DNA from 2 places in the Pseudomonas sp. KH_046_1 genome. Region 1 is predicted to be linked to the other one. Evidence: riboswitches for the same ligand, from Rfam matches in the RefSeq annotation. Region 1 holds a riboswitch; the other holds the start of a gene.
The links. A riboswitch is a leader RNA that binds a small molecule or an ion and turns the genes downstream of it on or off. The one in region 1 is predicted to bind cobalamin.
Positions count from the first base shown of each region.

Region 2: linked by a shared signal. The riboswitch ahead of cobO (cob(I)yrinic acid a,c-diamide adenosyltransferase) and the one ahead of AC3IT9_RS15670 (CbtB domain-containing protein) in region 1 are both predicted to bind cobalamin.

Region 1 is NZ_CM174481.1:3,394,626-3,404,165, forward strand. Features, by position in the region: gene cobN (cobaltochelatase subunit CobN) at 1-120, opposite strand, end outside; gene cobW (cobalamin biosynthesis protein CobW) at 124-1,194, opposite strand; cobalamin riboswitch at 1,299-1,511, opposite strand; cobalamin riboswitch at 1,688-1,913, shown strand; gene AC3IT9_RS15670 (CbtB domain-containing protein) at 2,035-2,226, shown strand; gene AC3IT9_RS15675 (CbtA family protein) at 2,238-2,945, shown strand; gene AC3IT9_RS15680 (cobalamin biosynthesis protein) at 2,942-3,355, shown strand; gene cobM (precorrin-4 C(11)-methyltransferase) at 3,439-4,185, shown strand; gene nfuA (Fe-S biogenesis protein NfuA) at 4,327-4,911, opposite strand; gene AC3IT9_RS15695 (fatty acid cis/trans isomerase) at 5,047-7,344, opposite strand; gene metH (methionine synthase) at 7,501-9,540, shown strand, end outside.
Region 2 is NZ_CM174481.1:1,793,755-1,803,294, forward strand. Features, by position in the region: gene AC3IT9_RS08170 (AI-2E family transporter) at 1-292, shown strand, start outside; gene hda (DnaA regulatory inactivator Hda) at 523-1,227, shown strand; gene AC3IT9_RS08180 (C40 family peptidase) at 1,450-2,082, shown strand; gene AC3IT9_RS08185 (C40 family peptidase) at 2,248-2,784, shown strand; gene AC3IT9_RS08190 (O-methyltransferase) at 2,803-3,465, shown strand; gene AC3IT9_RS08195 (PQQ-dependent sugar dehydrogenase) at 3,587-4,900, opposite strand; gene AC3IT9_RS08200 (hypothetical protein) at 4,967-5,551, opposite strand; cobalamin riboswitch at 5,705-5,937, shown strand; gene cobO (cob(I)yrinic acid a,c-diamide adenosyltransferase) at 6,020-6,631, shown strand; gene AC3IT9_RS08210 (cobyrinic acid a,c-diamide synthase CobB) at 6,628-8,043, shown strand; gene bluB (5,6-dimethylbenzimidazole synthase) at 8,040-8,690, shown strand; gene cbiB (adenosylcobinamide-phosphate synthase CbiB) at 8,687-9,540, shown strand, end outside.

The DNA of each region.
Region 1 (9,540 bases):
GAGCAGCGCCAGGCTGGAATCGCCGCTGCACAGGACCACCAACTCGGCGGGGGTTTGTCCAAGGTCGGCAATGTTGTCATCCGACACGAAACCGCCGGGTTGGGTCCTGAGCAGGTGCATGGCTTACACGCTGAGCGCGGCGCGCAATTGCGCTTCGAGAACAGTGGCGTCCAGTTCCTGGCCGATCAGCACCAGGCGGGTGACTCGCGCTTCTTCAGCGCCCCACTGGCGGTCGAAGTGCTTGTCGAAACGCGTGCCCACGCCCTGGATCAGCAGGCGCATCGGCTTGTTGGGGATCGCCGCAAAACCCTTGACCCGCAGGATGCCGTGCTGGACCACCAGTTGGGTCAGCGCGTCCAGCAGCAGGCTTTCGTCGGCTTGCGGCAGTTCGATGGAGATCGAATCGAAGGCGTCGTGATCGTGGTCGTCATGATCGTCGTCGCCATCGTGATGATGGTCGTGGTGGCTGTGACGGCTGTCGATGTGTTCTTCGGAGCCGGCCCCCAGGCCGATCAGCACGTCCAGCGGCAGGCGACCGCTGCTGGCTTCGATGATTTTCACCGCTGGCGGCAATTCCTCGGCGACTTCCAGGCGCACACGGGCCAGGTCCGCCGGGTTGATCAGGTCGGCTTTGTTGAGGATCACCAGGTCGGCGCTGGCCAATTGGTCGGCGAACAGTTCGTGCAGCGGCGATTCGTGGTCCAGGTTCGGGTCGAGCTTGCGCTGGGCGTCGACCTGATCCGGGAACGCGGCGAAGGTGCCGGCGGCCACGGCCGGGCTGTCGACCACGGTGATCACTGCATCCACCGTGCAGGCACTGCGGATTTCCGGCCACTGGAAGGCCTGCACCAGCGGCTTGGGCAGCGCCAGGCCGGACGTTTCGATGAGAATGTGGTCCAGATCGCCGCGACGGGCCACCAGTTCGCGCATCACCGGGAAGAATTCTTCCTGGACGGTGCAGCACAGGCAGCCGTTGGCCAGCTCATAGACACGGCCGTTGGCTTCTTCTTCGGTGCAACCGATGGAGCACTGCTTGAGGATTTCGCCGTCGATGCCCAACTCGCCAAATTCGTTGACGATCACCGCGATGCGGCGACCCTGGGCGTTGTCGAGCATGTGCCGCAGCAGCGTGGTTTTACCCGAGCCGAGAAAGCCGGTAACGATGGTGACGGGGAGTTTGGCCAGTGTTTTCATCGGATGCCCTATGGCTAATGTGGCGGGCATACGGGACGACGACCGGCAACGCGGACACGCGTGCCTGAGAGAGTTCGCCACCGGATCACCCCGCCCGGTTGAAAGTGAGAATCTGTGACGAGGCAGGTCTCCTGGCTGACGGTGTGCCGGCCTTGAGCCTGGCATTCGCTGCGCCTTCCCGCCGGCCTCATGGATTGAGCCTGCAGTGGCGTGGCAACGAACATCACCGTTCACAGTTGCGGGGGCAGCCGCGGCATCGACCGCGTTCCCTTCTTAGCTTCGGCAAACGCCGAAGAACCTCGAAAGCGCAAGGCTACGCATGGTATTGGGGCGGGTCAATGTCTTGTGGTGCCCTCACTGGCCCCATCGCAAGCAAGCTCGCTCCCACAGATGACCGCGTTCCAATGTGGGAGCGAGCTTGCTCGCGATGAAGGCGACTCGGTCTTCAGTTGAGAACCCTTGCCAATTGACGCCAAACCCCCGCCCATGCTCTCCTACACACCTTGTTACGGGTGCCCTTCACAGGGTGAAACGGGAAACCGGTGAATCATGTGCTTTACTCTTAAGCCATGTCAGTCCGGTGCTGCCCCCGCAACGGTAAGCGAGCGAAGCATCAGATCCACTGTGCCATTGCGACATGGGAAGGTGATGTTTTCAGGTTCAGGCCCAAGCCTTTGCCCCTCGTGAGCCCGGAGACCGGCCCGCAACACAAAGTGACCAGTACGGTCACTGAACCAACAAACCCGCGGTGGGCGGGCGCTGTTTGAAACCTTGCGCGCCGGGTCGTGCGGGTTTTTGCATGCGCTCTTATTCCCCGCTGACAGACCAGAGGGAAACGCCATGTCGATCATCAGCAGCGCCGAACACACATCCGCGAGCACCACCTCAACCCTGACCCAACGTCTGACCGTCGCCGTCTGCGCGTCGATCCTGGGCGCTTGCCTTGTGTATTTCGCCGGTTTCTCGCACATCGAAGCGGTGCACAACGCCGCCCACGATACCCGTCACAGCTCCGCGTTCCCGTGCCATTGAGAGCTGTCGACATGATCAAGCGTATTGCGCAAACCGCAGGTTTCACCGGGCTGTTGGCCGCCCTGTTGCTGACCCTGCTGCAAAGCTTCTGGGTCGCTCCGCTGATTTTGCAGGCCGAGACCTACGAAAAAACCGAACCGGCCGCTGTTGAAATGCATGAACACGCCGACGGTGCGATGGCTGCCCATACCCACGATGCACAAGCCTGGGAGCCGGAAGACGGCTGGCAGCGCGTGCTGTCGACCACCGGTGGCAACCTGGTGGTGGCCGTCGGTTTCGCCCTGATGCTGGCCGGCCTGTACACCTTGCGTGCGCCGACCAAAACCTCCCAGGGCCTGCTCTGGGGCCTGGCCGGTTATGCGACGTTCGTGCTCGCGCCGACCCTCGGCCTGCCACCTGAACTGCCAGGCACTGCCGCCGCCGATCTGGCACAACGGCAACTGTGGTGGATCGGTACCGCCGCCTCCACCGCCGTCGGTATCGCGCTGATCGTGTTCAGCCGGCACTGGCTGATGAAAGTCCTCGGTGCGGCGATCCTCGCCGTTCCCCATGTGATTGGCGCACCACAACCGCAAGTGCATTCGATGCTTGCTCCAGAGGCGCTGGAAACCCAGTTCAAAATCGCTTCGCAACTGACCAACGTGGCGTTCTGGCTGGCCTTGGGCCTGATCAGCGCCTGGTTGTTCCGTCGCAAAAGCGATGGCCAATACCACGCATGACTGACGTCAGCACAGCGCCGACCCTGGTGGTCGGCCTGGGCTGCCAGCGAGGCTGCCCTGTCAGCACGTTGCTGGCGCTGCTCGATCAGGCGCTGGAGGCACACCAGATTGCTCGTCATGAAATCAAGGCGCTGGCCAGCATCGATTCGAAGCGCGACGAACCTGCGCTGATCGAACTGGCTCAGCAGCTTGGTCTGGAATTGATGTATTTCAGCAGTGAACAACTGGCCGCTTATGAACCGCAACTCAGTCATCAATCGCAAATAGCGTTTGAACGCACCGGTTGCTACGGCGTGGCGGAAAGCGCCGCACTGGCCCTGGCGGAACAACTGGCCCAGGCCCCGGCAAAACTGCTGATTCCACGGCAAAAATACGCCCAGGCAACACTTGCATTGGCCGGCGCTGCGTAAAAAACCGATAATCCCCGCCTTTGATCATGAACATTCTTCATCTGAAGCCCTGTTCAGCCCCTTTTTTCCCACAGGAACCGACGATGACCGTCTACTTCATTGGCGCAGGTCCCGGCGACCCCGAACTGATTACCGTCAAGGGCCAGCGGCTGATTCGCAGCTGCCCGGTGATCATTTATGCCGGCTCTCTGGTGCCTGCCGCCGTACTGGAAGGTCATTGTGCCGAACAGGTGGTCAACAGCGCCGAACTGCATCTGGAACAGATCATCGACCTGATCAAGAGCGCCCACGCCAAAGGCCAGGATGTGGCCCGGGTGCACTCCGGCGATCCGAGCCTGTATGGCGCCATTGGCGAGCAGATTCGCTATCTGCGCGAGCTGGGCATTGCGTTCGAAATCGTACCTGGCGTGACGGCCACAGCCGCTTGCGCAGCGCTTTTGGGTGCGGAACTTACGCTGCCGGACATTTCGCAAAGCGTCATCCTGACGCGCTACGCCGACAAAACCGCCATGCCACCTGGGGAGGAATTCTCCAGCCTGGCGCAGCACGGCGCGACCATGGCGATTCACTTGGGGGTCAATCACCTGGCGAAGATCGTTGAGGAACTGCTGCCCCATTACGGCGCCGATTGCCCGATTGCGGTGGTTCACCGCGCGAGCTGGCCGGATCAGGATTGGGTGGTGGGAACGCTTGAGGATATTGCCGAAAAAGTTGAAGCCAAGGGCTTTCGCCGTACGGCGTTAATTCTGGTGGGTCGGGTGCTGGGCAGCGATCACTTCAGTGAGTCGTCGCTGTATCGCGCGGGGCATGTGCATCTCTATCGCCCATAAGGCCCCTTCGCGAGCAGGCTCGCTCCCACAGTTGACCGTATTCCAATGTGGGAGCGAGCTTGCTCGCGATGGCGTCGGTCAATTTCACCCATAAAAAAACGGCGCTCACGGGGCGCCGTTTTTTTGTTCGCAGCGAACACCTTAGTAGTAGGCGTTTTCTTTCTGCGTGTGGTCGGTCACGTCGCGAACACCCTTGAGCTCAGGGATGCGCTCAAGCAAAGTACGCTCGATGCCTTCCTTCAGCGTCACGTCGGCCTGGCCGCAGCCCTGGCAACCACCGCCGAACTGCAGGACGGCGATGCCGTCTTCGACCACGTCGATCAGGCTGACCTGACCGCCGTGGCTGGCCAGCCCCGGGTTGATCTCGGTTTGCAGGTAGTAGTTGATGCGCTCGTTGACCGGGCTGTCGGCGTTGACCATCGGTACCTTGGCGTTTGGCGCCTTGATGGTCAGCTGGCCGCCCATGCGGTCGGTGGCGTAGTCGACTACGGCATCGTCCAGGAAGGCTTCGCTGAAGTGGTCGATGTACGCGGTGAAGCTTTTGAGCCCCAGCGCGGTGTCTTCGGGTTTTTCTTCGCCCGGCTTGCAGTAGGCAATGCAGGTTTCGGCGTACTGGGTGCCAGGCTGGGTGATGAAGACGCGGATGCCGATGCCCGGGGTGTTCTGCTTGGAGAGCAGATCAGCCAGGTAATCGTGGGCGGCGTCAGTGATGGTAATAGCGGTCATGGAAACTCCTCGCAGGCTTGGGCGCAGTTTACGCCAATCAACGCGCCGGACAAAGTCCTAGTATTTTTGTCGGGAAAGATTTCGACAAATCCCTCTGTGGGAGCGGGCTTGCTCCCACAGGGGATCAGTGGTGTTTCAGAGGTTCTCGTAGCGGTTCATGTCCAGCACGCCCTCTTCCACCGGATCGTTTTCGTAGATATAGCGGCTCAGATCATGGAAATAAGCCCAGAATTGCGGATGACTGCGGCGTATTCCCCAACGTTCGACGATTTTCTCGAAGCTGTCGGTATCCTTGGCGCTTTCCATCGCATCCACAAACGCCGGCACTTGCCCGGCCGGGATGTTGAACATGAAGTTCGGGTAGCTGCTAAGCACACCCGGGAAAATCGTCAGGGTGTCGAGCCCCGGTTGGTAGCGCAGTGATTCACCGAGCAAGAACGCCACGTTGCTGTGGGCACGGTTACGCAACAGGCTATAGACCTCACGCTTGCCGCTGGTGGTTTCGATACGCAGCAGGGTGGCTTCCGGCAACTGGTCGATGACCTTCAGCCCGGCGGCCGGCCGCGAAGTCAGACGGCTCAGCGCCTGCTCGGCACTTTGCAGGTCCGGGTCGATGTTCGGCCGCGAACAGTAAGCGCCATCGCAGCGATTGATCGGGTCGGGCCTGGCATTGAGGTCGCCGTATCGGGCCAGCAGCTGATTGGCAAAGTCACGCTTGGGATCAGTCGAATTCAGATTCAGCGCGGTCGGCGTGTCGTCGTCGATGGTCTCGTAGTCGAGCCACATCTTGAATTTGCCACTGTTCTGATACCAGTCGTCCAGGTAGTCATCCCGGGAGTCGGCGGGCATCAGGCGCAGGAAGTTCTGCTCGGCGCCGTTGCGGATCAAGTCGAAATACAAGCGCGTCTGGGCCTGGTGGGACAGGTTGCCGAACACATCGAAGTTCACCGCCAGTTGATAGTAGGTGCGCTCCAGCAGCGGATAGTCGAACAGCCATATCGTTTGCGGCACCTCGCCGATCAGGCCTTTGGTCACCGAAGCGCTGTCGAAATGGCGGAAGATACTCAGCAGCGCATTGTCGTTGCCGGCCCACAGGGTCGACCAGCTCGGCACTGGCTCGTCGGCGTAGCTGTCCCGGCGCAAGGCTTCGTACTCATTACGCTTATCGCGGTAGTCGTGCCACAGGCTGAGGACGCTGCCGACATCATCGTTCTGCCCCGGCATCGCCAGCAACGGCGTGGCCTGCCCGCGATAGTTCGGATCGGTGACATACAGGTCGTGCTCGGGCGCCTGGAACAGCGCCCAGAAATTATCGCGGATCACGTCCGTGGCGATCTGACCACGACACACTGGCCCACGGATAAAGGTGCGCACAAAGTACTCGGCGTTATCGAGCATGAACTGATAGCGCGCCTGGGCCGGAATCGCTTCGAAGGTGGCGAACGGATTAGCCCGGCTCTGTGGCCCATAGCCCGGCAACGCATCGACCTGCCAGTTGCCGCTGTAGAACAGGCTCTTGACCCGCGCCAGCTTCGCCGAACTCAGCGGATAGGTGATGTGGGTCTTGTGCACGATCACACCCTGCACCGGCCACAAGCGATAGTAAAACTGCGTGCCCGGATCATCGTTCGGGCGACGGGTGTTGATCAGGTCAATCGGCTGGCCGGTCGGGGTGCGCGAACGCACCCACTGGAAGAAATGCCCAGGCTCGCCATCCTTGAAGTAGAGATGGGCGAGAAACCAGTGCTCGTACAGCCAGCGCCCCACCAGACTTTCCCGGGCGCCCGGCGAATTGAGCAGGTTTTCCCATTGCACCACCTGCAAGGCTTCCCTGGCGCTGGGCGCCAGCGCCTGCTGATCGATCGGCGCGCCGGCCGCCAGCCAGCGTTGCAGCGTCTGGTACTGCTGGTCGGTCAGGCCGGTCACTGCCAGCGGCATACCCTCCTTCGAATGCTTGGCGGCATAACCGTCGAACTCCGCGGGCATGGCACACATGTTTTCCCGATTCAGGCCCAGGACGATGTCTTGCGGCAGCTTCGCATTAGGTTGCAACGGAGTCTTGTGGCCAAGCTCCAGCATCCGCGCCATCAGTGCAGCCTGGCTGCCCTGGGTATCGAGCACCGAATAAAAGCCCTTTTGCTGCCAGGCCTGTTTGCCGGAGGCGTCATAGAACAGTCGGGTCGGCGCCACCGCTTTAGTGCGGTCACCGTCATAAACCGGGACTTTCGTCGCACCACGCGCTGCGCCCTCACCGCTGCCCAGGTTGAGCTGACAGGCGGCGTCATTGCAGGCGTGGCAGGCCACGCACTTTTCAGTGAAGATCGGCTGAATGTCACGGCTGTATGAAATGGCAGAGGAAATCGCCGGACTTTGCGCCAGAGCGCCCCAACTTAAAAACAACAACAATGTGCTGATGACGAAGCGATACGACATGTCCCTGGTCCCGGATCCTGAAAAAACGCCGCGATTCTACCGGTCTGTCATCCTTACCAACATGAACGATATTCATGCAATTTCGAGTCATGCTCCAAAAGCGCACAGGTTTGCTATCATCCCGGCCCTTCGTCATGGCCTTACCGAGTAGTCCAAATGTCCGATCGCAGCGTTCGCCTTCAAGCTCTCAAGCACGCCCTCAAAGAGCGCATCCTGATTCTCGATGGCGGTATGGGCACGATGATCCAGAGCTACAAGCTCGAAGAGCAGGATTACCGTGGCAAACGCTTCGCTGACTGGCCAAGCGATGTCAAAGGCAACAACGATCTGTTGGTACTGACTCGCCCGGACGTGATTGGCGGCATTGAAAAAGCCTACCTGGACGCTGGCGCCGACATTCTGGAAACCAACACCTTCAACGCCACCCAGATTTCCCTGGCCGACTACGGCATGCAAGGCCTGGCGTATGAGTTAAACGTAGAAGGCGCACGCCTGGCGCGCAAGGTCGCCGACGCCAAGACCCTGGAAACCCCGGACAAGCCGCGCTTCGTTGCCGGCGTGCTCGGTCCTACAAGTCGCACCTGCTCGTTGTCCCCGGACGTGAACAACCCCGGCTACCGCAACGTGACCTTCGATGAACTGGTGGAGAACTACACCGAGTCCACCAAGGGTCTGATCGAAGGCGGCGCCGACCTGATCCTGATCGAAACCATTTTCGACACCCTGAACGCCAAGGCCGCGATCTTCGCCGTCCAGGGCGTGTTCGAGGAATTGGGCATTGAATTGCCGATCATGATTTCCGGCACCATCACCGACGCCTCGGGCCGCACCCTGTCGGGCCAGACCACCGAAGCGTTCTGGAACTCCGTGGCCCACGCCAAACCGATTTCCGTCGGCCTGAACTGCGCCCTCGGCGCCAGCGAATTGCGCCCGTACCTCGAAGAGCTGTCGAACAAAGCCAACACCCACGTTTCCGCGCACCCGAACGCCGGCCTGCCGAACGAATTCGGCGAGTACGACGAACTGCCGTCGGAAACCGCCAAGGTCATCGAAGAATTCGCCCAGAGCGGCTTTCTCAACATCGTCGGTGGCTGCTGCGGCACCACACCGGGCCACATCGAAGCCATCGCCAAGGCCGTGGCCGGTTATGCGCCACGCGAGATTCCGGACATCCCGAAGGCCTGCCGCCTCTCGGGCCTTGAGCCGTTCACCATCGATCGCAACTCGCTGTTCGTCAACGTCGGTGAGCGCACCAACATCACCGGTTCCGCCAAGTTCGCCCGCCTGATCCGCGAAGACAACTACACCGAAGCCCTGGAAGTCGCCCTGCAGCAGGTCGAAGCCGGCGCCCAGGTGATCGACATCAACATGGACGAAGGGATGCTCGATTCGAAGAAGGCCATGGTGACCTTCCTCAATCTGATTGCCGGCGAGCCGGACATCTCCCGCGTACCGATCATGATCGACTCCTCCAAGTGGGAAGTGATCGAAGCCGGCCTCAAGTGCATCCAGGGCAAGGGCATCGTCAACTCGATCAGCATGAAAGAAGGCGTCGAGCAGTTCATCCATCACGCCAAACTGTGCAAGCGCTACGGCGCCGCCGTGGTGGTGATGGCCTTCGACGAAGCCGGCCAGGCCGACACCGAAGCGCGCAAGAAGGAAATCTGCAAACGTTCCTACGACATTCTGGTCAACGAAGTGGACTTCCCGCCGGAAGACATCATCTTCGACCCGAACATCTTCGCCGTCGCCACCGGCATCGAAGAACACAACAACTACGCCGTCGATTTCATCAATGCCTGTGCCTACATCCGTGACGAACTGCCGTATGCGCTGACCTCCGGTGGCGTGTCCAACGTGTCGTTCTCGTTCCGTGGCAACAACCCGGTGCGCGAGGCGATCCACTCGGTGTTCCTGCTGTACGCGATCCGTTCCGGCCTGACCATGGGCATCGTCAACGCCGGTCAACTGGAGATCTACGACCAGATCCCGGCAGAACTGCGCGACGCCGTGGAAGACGTGATCCTTAACCGCACCCCGGAAGGCACCGACGCCCTCCTCGCCATTGCCGACAAGTACAAGGGCGACGGCAGCGTCAAGGAAGCCGAGACCGAAGAGTGGCGCAACTGGGACGTCAACAAGCGCCTGGAGCACGCACTGGTCAAGGGCATCACCACCCACATCGTCGAAGACACC
Region 2 (9,540 bases), 1.6 Mb from region 1:
GCTGTTCCAGTTCGGTGGTGATCTTTACCCGATGCTCGGCATTGTCGCGGTGTTCATGGTCGGCCAGGCGCTGGAGGGGATGGTGCTGACGCCGTTGCTGGTCGGTGACCGGATTGGCCTGCACCCGGTGGCGGTGATTTTCTCGATCCTGGCCGGTGGTGAACTGTTTGGCTTTACCGGTGTGCTACTGGCATTGCCGGTCGCCGCGGTGATCATGGTGCTGGTGCGCCATGTGCATGATTTGTATAAGGATTCTGAAATCTACGGGAGTGTCGACGAGCCGCAGGTGTAAGGGGCGTCGATGGGCGTTGGCAGGCTGCCCGGGTTCGTGCCAGGTCAGCCTGCTTGCTTCATGCGACAGTCACATGCGCCGCCAAAGAATCTGCCACAAAACCGGTGCATTAACGCAAACCTTTGATTTTGCTTGTGGTCTGTCGCATTGTGCGGTCCGCTTCACGGGTATAAACTTCGCAAACTTTACACAGAGGCCACTAACGGTTCCTTTGGAACTGTTCAGTCAGCATGAAACCGATTCAGCTGCCCCTAGGTGTGCGTCTGCGTGACGACGCCACCTTTATCAACTACTACCCAGGCGCCAATGCCGCTGCACTCGGCTATGTCGAGCGGCTGTGCGAAGCCGACGCCGGCTGGACCGAAAGCCTGATCTACCTTTGGGGCAAGGACGGGGTAGGGCGTACGCACCTGTTGCAGGCCGCCTGCCTGCGCTTCGAGCAATTGGGTGAGCCGGCGGTGTATCTGCCGCTGGCCGAGCTGCTCGATCGCGGTATCGAAATCCTCGACAACCTCGAACAGTACGAACTGGTCTGCCTGGATGATTTGCAAGTGGTTGCCGGGCGAGCGGATTGGGAAGAGGCGCTGTTCCATCTGTTCAATCGCTTGCGCGACAGCGGCCGGCGCTTGCTGATTGCCGCGTCGACATCCCCTCGGGAGTTGCCGGTGAAGCTGGCGGATCTCAAGTCTCGCCTGACCCTGGCCTTGATCTTCCAGATGCGCCCGCTGTCCGACGAGGACAAACTGCGTGCCCTGCAATTGCGCGCATCCCGTCGCGGCCTGCATCTGACCGATGAAGTCGGGCATTTCATTCTGACTCGCGGTACCCGCAGCATGAGTGCGCTGTTCGAGTTGCTCGAGCGTCTCGATCAGGCCTCCCTCCAGGCTCAGCGCAAGCTGACAATCCCGTTTTTGAAAGAAACCCTCGGCTGGTAAACCCGCTGAAGCCGGGGCTTTTAGCCGGTCAGGCATATTTCAGACGCCAGAAACCCCGCTTTCCTGCAAGGTTGCAGGCCGCGTGTATGTTTAAAATAGGCTTAAGCGCTTAGATGTAAACAAGAAACGGATAAGTCACAAAAAGATCGATAGAATTTGCAAATGAGGTTGATAGCGGGCATAGTCTCGGCTTCTTTACAACTTTCAGCCACGGTCGTGCCCATGCTAAATCGCTTCGCACCCCTCGTGCCTCTCGCACTCGTCACCCTGTTGTTCGGTTGCGCCGCCCACACTCCGGTGGCTCAGCAAGCTCCGCAACAACAGGTTCAAAACTCCGTTACTGCCCAGTCTTCCGCTCTCTTTCAGGAAGAACTGGCTACCGAAAAAGAACTCGCAGACTTCGCTGGCGGCAAGTCCTACCAGCTTCCGGTCCTGGCCGACAGCATCCTCGAACGTGGCATGTCCCTGATCGGTACCCGTTACCGTTTCGGCGGTACTTCTGAAGCCGGCTTCGATTGCAGTGGTTTCATCGGTTACCTGTTCCGCGAAGAAGCGGGCATGAACCTGCCTCGCTCCACCCGCGAAATGATCAACGTGGACGCTCCGCTGGTCTCGCGCAGCAAGCTTGAGCCGGGTGACCTGCTGTTCTTCGCGACCAACGGTCGTCGCGGTCGCGTCAGTCATGCCGGGATCTACCTGGGTGACAACCAGTTCATCCACTCCAGCAGCCGCCGCAGCGGTGGCGTACGGATCGATAGCCTGGGTGACAGCTACTGGAGCAAGACCTTCATCGAAGCCAAGCGCGCCCTGGCGATGGCACCGAATGCGTCGCCAATTGTCACTGCACGTAAATAAGCGGACATTTTGTAAGGCGAACTTAAAGTCTTACTTGAAGTTTGTCCCGTAGCCGCTAGAATCTTGATCTACGAATGATGGCAAACCGCCTGCGTCCCACGCAGGCGGTTTTCTTTTCTGCGCTCCCCGCAGAAAAAGCCGCAGCCAGATCAGGATGCTCTGCTTATGACGACGTCGGCCCGCCTCGCAATCATGTTCTTCGCAGCGCTGCTCAGTGCCTGCGCCAGCCGCACACCGCCTCCTGCGCCGGTGGTTCGCTCTCCCATCGTATTTGGCTCCTCACAAGCTTTTTCACCCGAAGCGGAAGACGTGCTGTTTCGCGCGCTCGGTCTGGTGGGCACGCCTTATCGCTGGGGTGGTAACACGCCGGATTCCGGGTTTGATTGCAGTGGCCTGATCGCCTACGTGTACCGCGATGTCACCGGCATTGCCTTGCCGCGCACCACGCGCGAGATGATCTCCATGCAAGCGGCGAATGTGGGCAAGGAAGGCCTGCAAACCGGTGACCTGATTTTCTTCGCCACCAATGGCGGTTCCCAGGTCAGTCATGCCGGCATCTATGTGGGAGAAGGGCGCTTCGTCCACGCGCCGGCCACCGGCGGCACCGTGAAGCTCGACAGCCTGTCCAAGGCGTATTGGCAAAAGGCTTATCTGAGCGCCAAGCGTGTTCTGCAGCCTGAACACCTGGCGCGCAATCCGTAACGTCCGGAGTTGGTGCTCATGACTGCTCGCACGCTCAATCTCGACGACGACCTGTACCAATACCTGCTCGATGTTTCCCAGCGCGAAACGCCACTGCTCAAGCGCTTGCGCGATGAGACCCAGGCGCTGCCAATGGCACGCTGGCAGGTGGCGCCTGAGCAGGGGCAGTTTCTTGCTTTGCTGGTGAAACTGACGGGGGCCAGGCGTTTGCTCGAGGTCGGTACCTTTACCGGCTACAGCGCGCTGTGCATGGCGGCGGCGTTGCCCGCTGACGGTTCGCTGATTTGCTGTGACATCCCCGGCGACTACAACGCCACCGCACGGCGCTACTGGCAAGAAGCGGGGCTGGCCGGGCAGATTGACCTGCGGCTGGCCCCGGCGCTGGAAACCCTCGCCGAGCTTGAGCGACAAGGGCAGGGCGGGCAGTACGACCTGGTGTTCATCGATGCCGACAAGGCCAACTACCCGGCTTATCTGGAGCACGCCCTGCGTTTGCTGCGGGTCGGTGGGCTGGCGGTGTTCGATAACACCCTGTGGAGCGGGCGCGTGCTTGAGGCCAGCCCCGAGAGCGCGGACACCCGGGCAATCCAGGCACTCAACCGGGAGTTGAAGGATGATGTGCGGGTGGATCTGTCGTTGTTGCCGTTGGGTGATGGGCTCACACTCTGTCGCAAACGCTAAGCCCTTGTGTGAGCGAGCCTGCTCGCGAAAGCGGTGTATCAGTCACCAAATTGGTCGACTGACCGTGCGCATTCGCGAGCAGGTCGGATCGCCGCACCGTCGCTCCCACAGGTGAGGCGTATTACTTGATCGCCGAAACCCGCCACACCTTGTTCCCCACATCATCGGCCACCAACAGGTCGCCCTGCCGGTCGATCACCACGCCCACCGGGCGGCCCATGGCCTGTTCCTTGTCGTTGAGAAAACCTGTGAGCACTTCAACGGGCTTTCCGACAGGTTTGCCTGCACTGAATGGCACGAAAATCACTTTGTAGCCACTGTGGGGGTTGCGGTTCCATGAGCCGTGCTGCCCGATGAATGCCCCTTGGGTGAAGGGCGGCGGCAGCTTGCTGTTTTCGGCGAAGGCCAGGCCCAGTGATGCCGTGTGCGGGCCGACGGCGTAGTCCGGGGCGATAGCCTTGGCCACCAGATCCGGGTTTTGCGGCTCGACGCGAATATCGACGTGCTGGCCGTAGTAACTGTACGGCCAGCCATAAAAAGCGCCGTCCTTCACCGAAGTGATGTAGTCCGGTACCAGGTCACTGCCGATTTCATCCCGTTCGTTGACCGCGGTCCACAGCGCGCCACTGTGCGGTTCCCAGGCCATGCCATTGGGGTTGCGCAGGCCGGAGGCGAAGATCCGCTGCTGGCCGGTGGCACGATCCACTTCCCAGATCGCTGCGCGACCTTCTTCCTTGTCCATGCCGTTTTCGGCGACGTTGCTGTTGGAACCCACGGTGACGTACAGCTTGCTGCCGTCCTTGCTGGCGATGACGTTTTTCGTCCAGTGGTGGTTCAGCGGGCCGCCCGGCAGGTCGACAACCTTGACCGGCGGCGACTTGATCTGCGTATCGCCACTTTCATAGTGAAAGCGCAGCAGACGATCCGTGTCGGCCACATACAGGTCATTGCCGACCAGGGTCATGCCAAAGGGCGAGTTGAGGTTTTGCAGAAGCACCGTGCGGGTTTCCGCGACGCCATCGTGGTCCTTGTCGCGCAGCAAGGTGATGCGGTTGGCGCTGGGCACCCTGGCTCCGGCACGGCCCATGACTTTCTTCATCACCCAGCCGCGAATGCCTTTACCGTCTTCGGGTTTGGGTGGTGCACTGGTTTCCGCTACCAACACGTCGCCATTGGGCAGCACATAAAGCCAGCGCGGGTGATCCAGGTCTTCGGCAAAAGCGGCCACTTGAGTGCCCGTGGCGGCGACGGGTTTCGCACCCTGTGGCCAGCCGATGGCCGGGGCGATGTTCACGGTCGGAACCAGTGTCTTGTTGGGTTCTGGTAGTCGGGGTGACGGGCCGGTACCGTCGGAGACTTGCAGGCGGGAGGTCTCGCCACAAGCGGCGAGCCCTGCGCCAAGCGCGATAACGAGAACGAGCGGGGGCGTGCGCATGCTGGTCTTCCCTATGAATGCCTTGTTCTAATCATAGAGAAGTGTTGTCGTGCGATGGTTCAACCCTCAGCCGCGGGCTTCCTTGAACAGCACCGCAATGCCGGGGTGATAGTTGCCGGCTTCGTTGCGCAACTTGCGGTAGGCATAAGGGAAATACCAGGCTACAGCGCAGCTGTGTTCCTTTTGCAGGTCGTCGACCATGTCCTGGAGTTCTTCCGGTGTGGCGCCCTGCTGGGCTTTTTGCGGGGCGACGAACAGGCAGCCGAGTTTCAGGTCGCTGGCGTGGCTCAGGCGCTTCGCATCGCTGGCGATGTCGAGCAAGGCCTGGGACAGGTTGAGGCTGTTGACCCGTGGCCAGCGCTGGCTGGTCTGGATGTAGGCGCGGGTTTCGGGCGAGGCCAGGAGCAGGTCGGCGCGGCTGTTGCGTTCGCCTTCTTCGGTCTGCTTACGGGTGGGCGTTTGTTGCAGCGTGACCATCTCGGCCATCCAGGCGGCGGCAGACAGCAGTCCGAGATTGGCCTTTTCGTCGTGCCAGTACGGTGTGTCGCCATCACCGCGGACGGCGTTGTAACGGTCGATGCATTCGAACCAGCGCTCGAGCACCGGGCGCAGGAATTCCAGCTTTGGATTGCTGATGATCATGCCTTGCATGGGCTCACCCTTGTTGTTGTGTTGTGAGGTTGTGGCTCTTTGATATCACTGCTGAGAGCGTGGCACAAGATTGACGTCAGTTTATTGATTGACGGCAGCTATTCGGTCGATCGCCTCCCGGCTTTAATTGACGCTCCACCCCCAACCCTCTAACCTTCGCGGCTTGTTTCAGGTGCTCTGTGGCTTGGGTCGACAGAGTGAAACAGGGAAGCCGGTGAGTGAGTCCTTCTGTTGGTCGAAGGCCCGCAATTCCGGCGCTGCCCCCGCAACGGTAAATGAGTGAAAACTGTGTGTGATGCCACTGTGTCGATTTGATGCGGGAAGGCGCACGGTCCGGCCCCGCGCCACTCATGAGCCCGGAGACCGGCCTGATTCATCCAGCGGCATCACGGTGGGCGATGCCAGGCTTTTTGCCTTCTATTCTTGTGCCTGCCCGCCGTTATTCCTGCCTCAACGGAGAGCTCCCCCATGACTGATACCCCCGATCGTGACGAACGCCACCTGGCGCGCATGCAGCGCAAAAAAGCCGTGATCGACGAGCGCATCGCCAATTCCCCGAACGAGTGTGGCCTGCTGCTGGTGCTGACCGGCAACGGTAAGGGCAAGAGCAGTTCGGCCTTCGGTATGCTCGCCCGCGCCATGGGGCACGGCATGCAGTGCGGCGTAGTGCAGTTCATCAAGGGCCGCAACAGCACGGGCGAAGAGTTGTTCTTCCGGCGCTTTCCCGAGCAGGTGCGTTTTCATGTGATGGGTGAAGGTTTTACCTGGGAAACCCAGGACCGCCAGCGCGACATCGCCGCCGCCGAAGCCGCCTGGGCGGTGTCCCGGGAACTGCTGCGCGATCCATCCATCGGTCTGGTGGTGCTGGATGAACTGAACATCGCCCTCAAGCACGGCTACCTCGATCTCGATCAGGTGCTCAGCGACTTGCAGGCCCGGCCACCGATGCAACACGTGGTGGTCACCGGTCGTGCCGCCAAGCCGGAAATGATCGAGATGGCCGACACCGTCACCGAAATGGGTGTGATCAAACACGCCTTTCAAGCCGGGATCAAAGCGCAGAAAGGCGTCGAATTGTGAGTCAGCCTCGGCACTGTCCGGCGGTACTGATTGCCGCGCCGGCTTCCGGCCAGGGCAAGACCACCGTCACCGCAGCGCTGGCCCGATTGCATCGCAATCAGGGGCGCAAGGTCCGTGTGTTCAAGTGCGGCCCCGACTTTCTCGATCCGATGATTCTCGAACGCGCCAGTGGTGCGCCGGTGTATCAACTGGACATGTGGATGGTCGGCGAGCAGGAGAGTCGCCGGTTGCTGTGGGAAGCCGCTGCTGAAGCGGATCTGATCCTGATCGAAGGCGTCATGGGGCTGTTCGACGGTACGCCGTCGAGCGCCGATCTGGCGCGGCATTTCGGTGTGCCGGTGCTGGGGGTGATCGATGGCACCGCCATGGCCCAGACCTTCGGCGCATTGGCTCTGGGGCTGGCGCGTTATCAGCCGGACTTGCCATTCGCCGGCGTGCTGGCCAATCGTGTCGGCACGCTGCGCCACGCGCAACTGCTCGAAGGTAGCCTGACTGAAGGTTTGCGCTGGTACGGCGCGCTGTCCCGGGAAACCGGGATCGAATTGCCGAGCCGGCACCTGGGGCTGGTGCAGGCCAGTGAGTTGAACGATCTCGACCTGCGCCTCGATGCGGCAGCCGATGCCCTGGCCAGCAGTTGCGAGGTCGCGCTGCCGCCGGCGGTCGAGTTCGCCGCCCCTGATGTCATCGCGGTCGAGCCGCTGCTGGCTGGTGTGCGCATTGCCGTCGCCCGTGATGAAGCCTTTGCGTTCACCTACGGCGCGAGCCTGGATCTGCTGCGGGCGATGGGTGCCGAGTTGTCGTTCTTCTCGCCGATCCGCGACCGAGCGTTGCCGGAGGCGGACAGCCTGTATCTGCCGGGCGGTTACCCGGAGCTGCACCATCTCGCGCTGGCGCAAAACACCGCGATGCTCGACGCGATCCGCGCCCACCACCGGGCAGGCAAACCCTTGCTCGCCGAGTGTGGCGGCATGCTGTATCTGCTCGATTCCCTGACTGATGTCGAGGGCGCTCGCGCCGAACTGGTTGGCTTGCTGGCCGGTGATGCGGTCATGCAAAAGCGTCTGGCAGCGCTGGCGTTGCAAGCGGTGGAATTGCCGGAAGGTTTGCTGCGCGGGCACACCTATCACCATTCGTTGACCACCACTGAACTGGCGCCGATTGCCCGTGGCTTGAGCCCTAACGGCGGGCGCGGAGCGGAGGCGGTCTACCGTGATGGGCGGATGACTGCCTCCTATGTGCACTTTTATTTTCCGTCGAACCCTTCGGCGATTGCCGCGTTGTTTGCGCCGGACCTTGAAGCCGCCTTCGCGAGCAAGTCGAATCGTCGCACCGCCGCTCCCACAGGGGATTGCGTTTCTTCAGGCTGCTCACCTTCAAATGTGGGAGCGGGCTTGCTCGCGAAAAGGCCATGAGCGACAACGCATTCTCTGAAGCCGAACGCGCAGCGGTCTATCGCGCCATCGCCGAGCGCCGCGACATGCGCCACTTCAGCGGCGGCACCGTCGAGCCCGAATTGCTGCGGCGCCTGCTCGAAGCCGCACACCAGGCTCCCAGTGTCGGCCTGATGCAGCCTTGGCGCTTCATCCGCATCAGCGATCGCGCCTTGCGCGGGCAAATCCAGGCCCTGGTGGAAGAAGAGCGCATCCGCACCGCCGAAGCCCTCGGCGAGCGCAGCGATGAGTTCATGAAGCTCAAGGTCGAAGGCATCAACGATTGCGCCGAGGTTCTGGTCGCGGCACTGATGGACGACCGCGAGCAGCATATCTTCGGTCGCCGCACCTTACCGGAAATGGACATGGCTTCTTTGTCCTGTGCGATCCAGAACCTGTGGCTGGCGTCCCGCGCCGAAGGTCTGGGCATGGGCTGGGTGTCGCTGTTCGAACCACAGGCACTGGCGGACCTGTTGAGGCTGCCACCGGGAGCCAAGCCACTGGCGGTGCTGTGCCTGGGACCGGTGAGGGAGTTCTACCCGGCGCCGATGCTGGTGCTCGAAGGCTGGGCACAGGCGCGTCCGCTGCATGAATTGCTGTATGAAAACTATTGGGGAGTGAGTCAATGAGTGTGGCGTTGTTGAGTGTCGCCGCGGTTGCGCTGGATGCGCTGCTGGGTGAACCCAAACGCTGGCATCCGCTGGTGGCGTTCGGCCGTTTTGCCGAGCGCATCGAGCAACGTTTCAACGGCGGCGGTCGCGGCTGGCGCAGTCATGGCGTCACCGCGTGGGTGATCGCCGTGTTGCCGCTGACGCTGTTGGCCACGGCATTTTCCTGGGCGCCCTATGTCGGCTGGATCGTCGAGATCCTCGCGCTCTATTGCGCCCTCGGCATGCGCAGCCTCGGTGAGCATGTCACGCCTGTGGCCAAGGCCCTGCGCGGCGGTGATCTTGATGAAGCACGCAAACGCGTGAGTTATCTGGTCAGCCGTAAAACCAGTGATCTGGATGAGACCGAAGTCGCCCGGGCCGCTACCGAGTCGGTACTGGAGAACGGTAGCGATGCAGTATTTGCGGCGTTGTTCTGGTTTGCCGTGGCCGGCGCGCCGGGCGTGGTGCTCTACCGCCTGAGCAATACGCTGGATGCGATGTGGGGTTATCGCAATGAACGCTTCGAACGGTTCGGCTGGGCGGCGGCGAAGGTCGACGACGTGCTCAATTACATTCCTGCGCGCCTGGTGGCACTGACTTACGCGTTGCTGGGCAAAACCCGGTTGGCGTTGAAATGCTGGCGCACCCAGGGTCCGACCTGGGACAGCCCGAACGCCGGTCCGGTGATGGCGGCAGGGGCGGGTGCCCTTGGCGTCGAATTGGGCGGGGCGGCGATTTATCACGGCGAACTGCATCAGCGTCCACAGTTGGGCGAAGGCGTGCCGGCGGATGCCGACTCCATTGACCGGGGCTGGCAATTGGTCCAGCG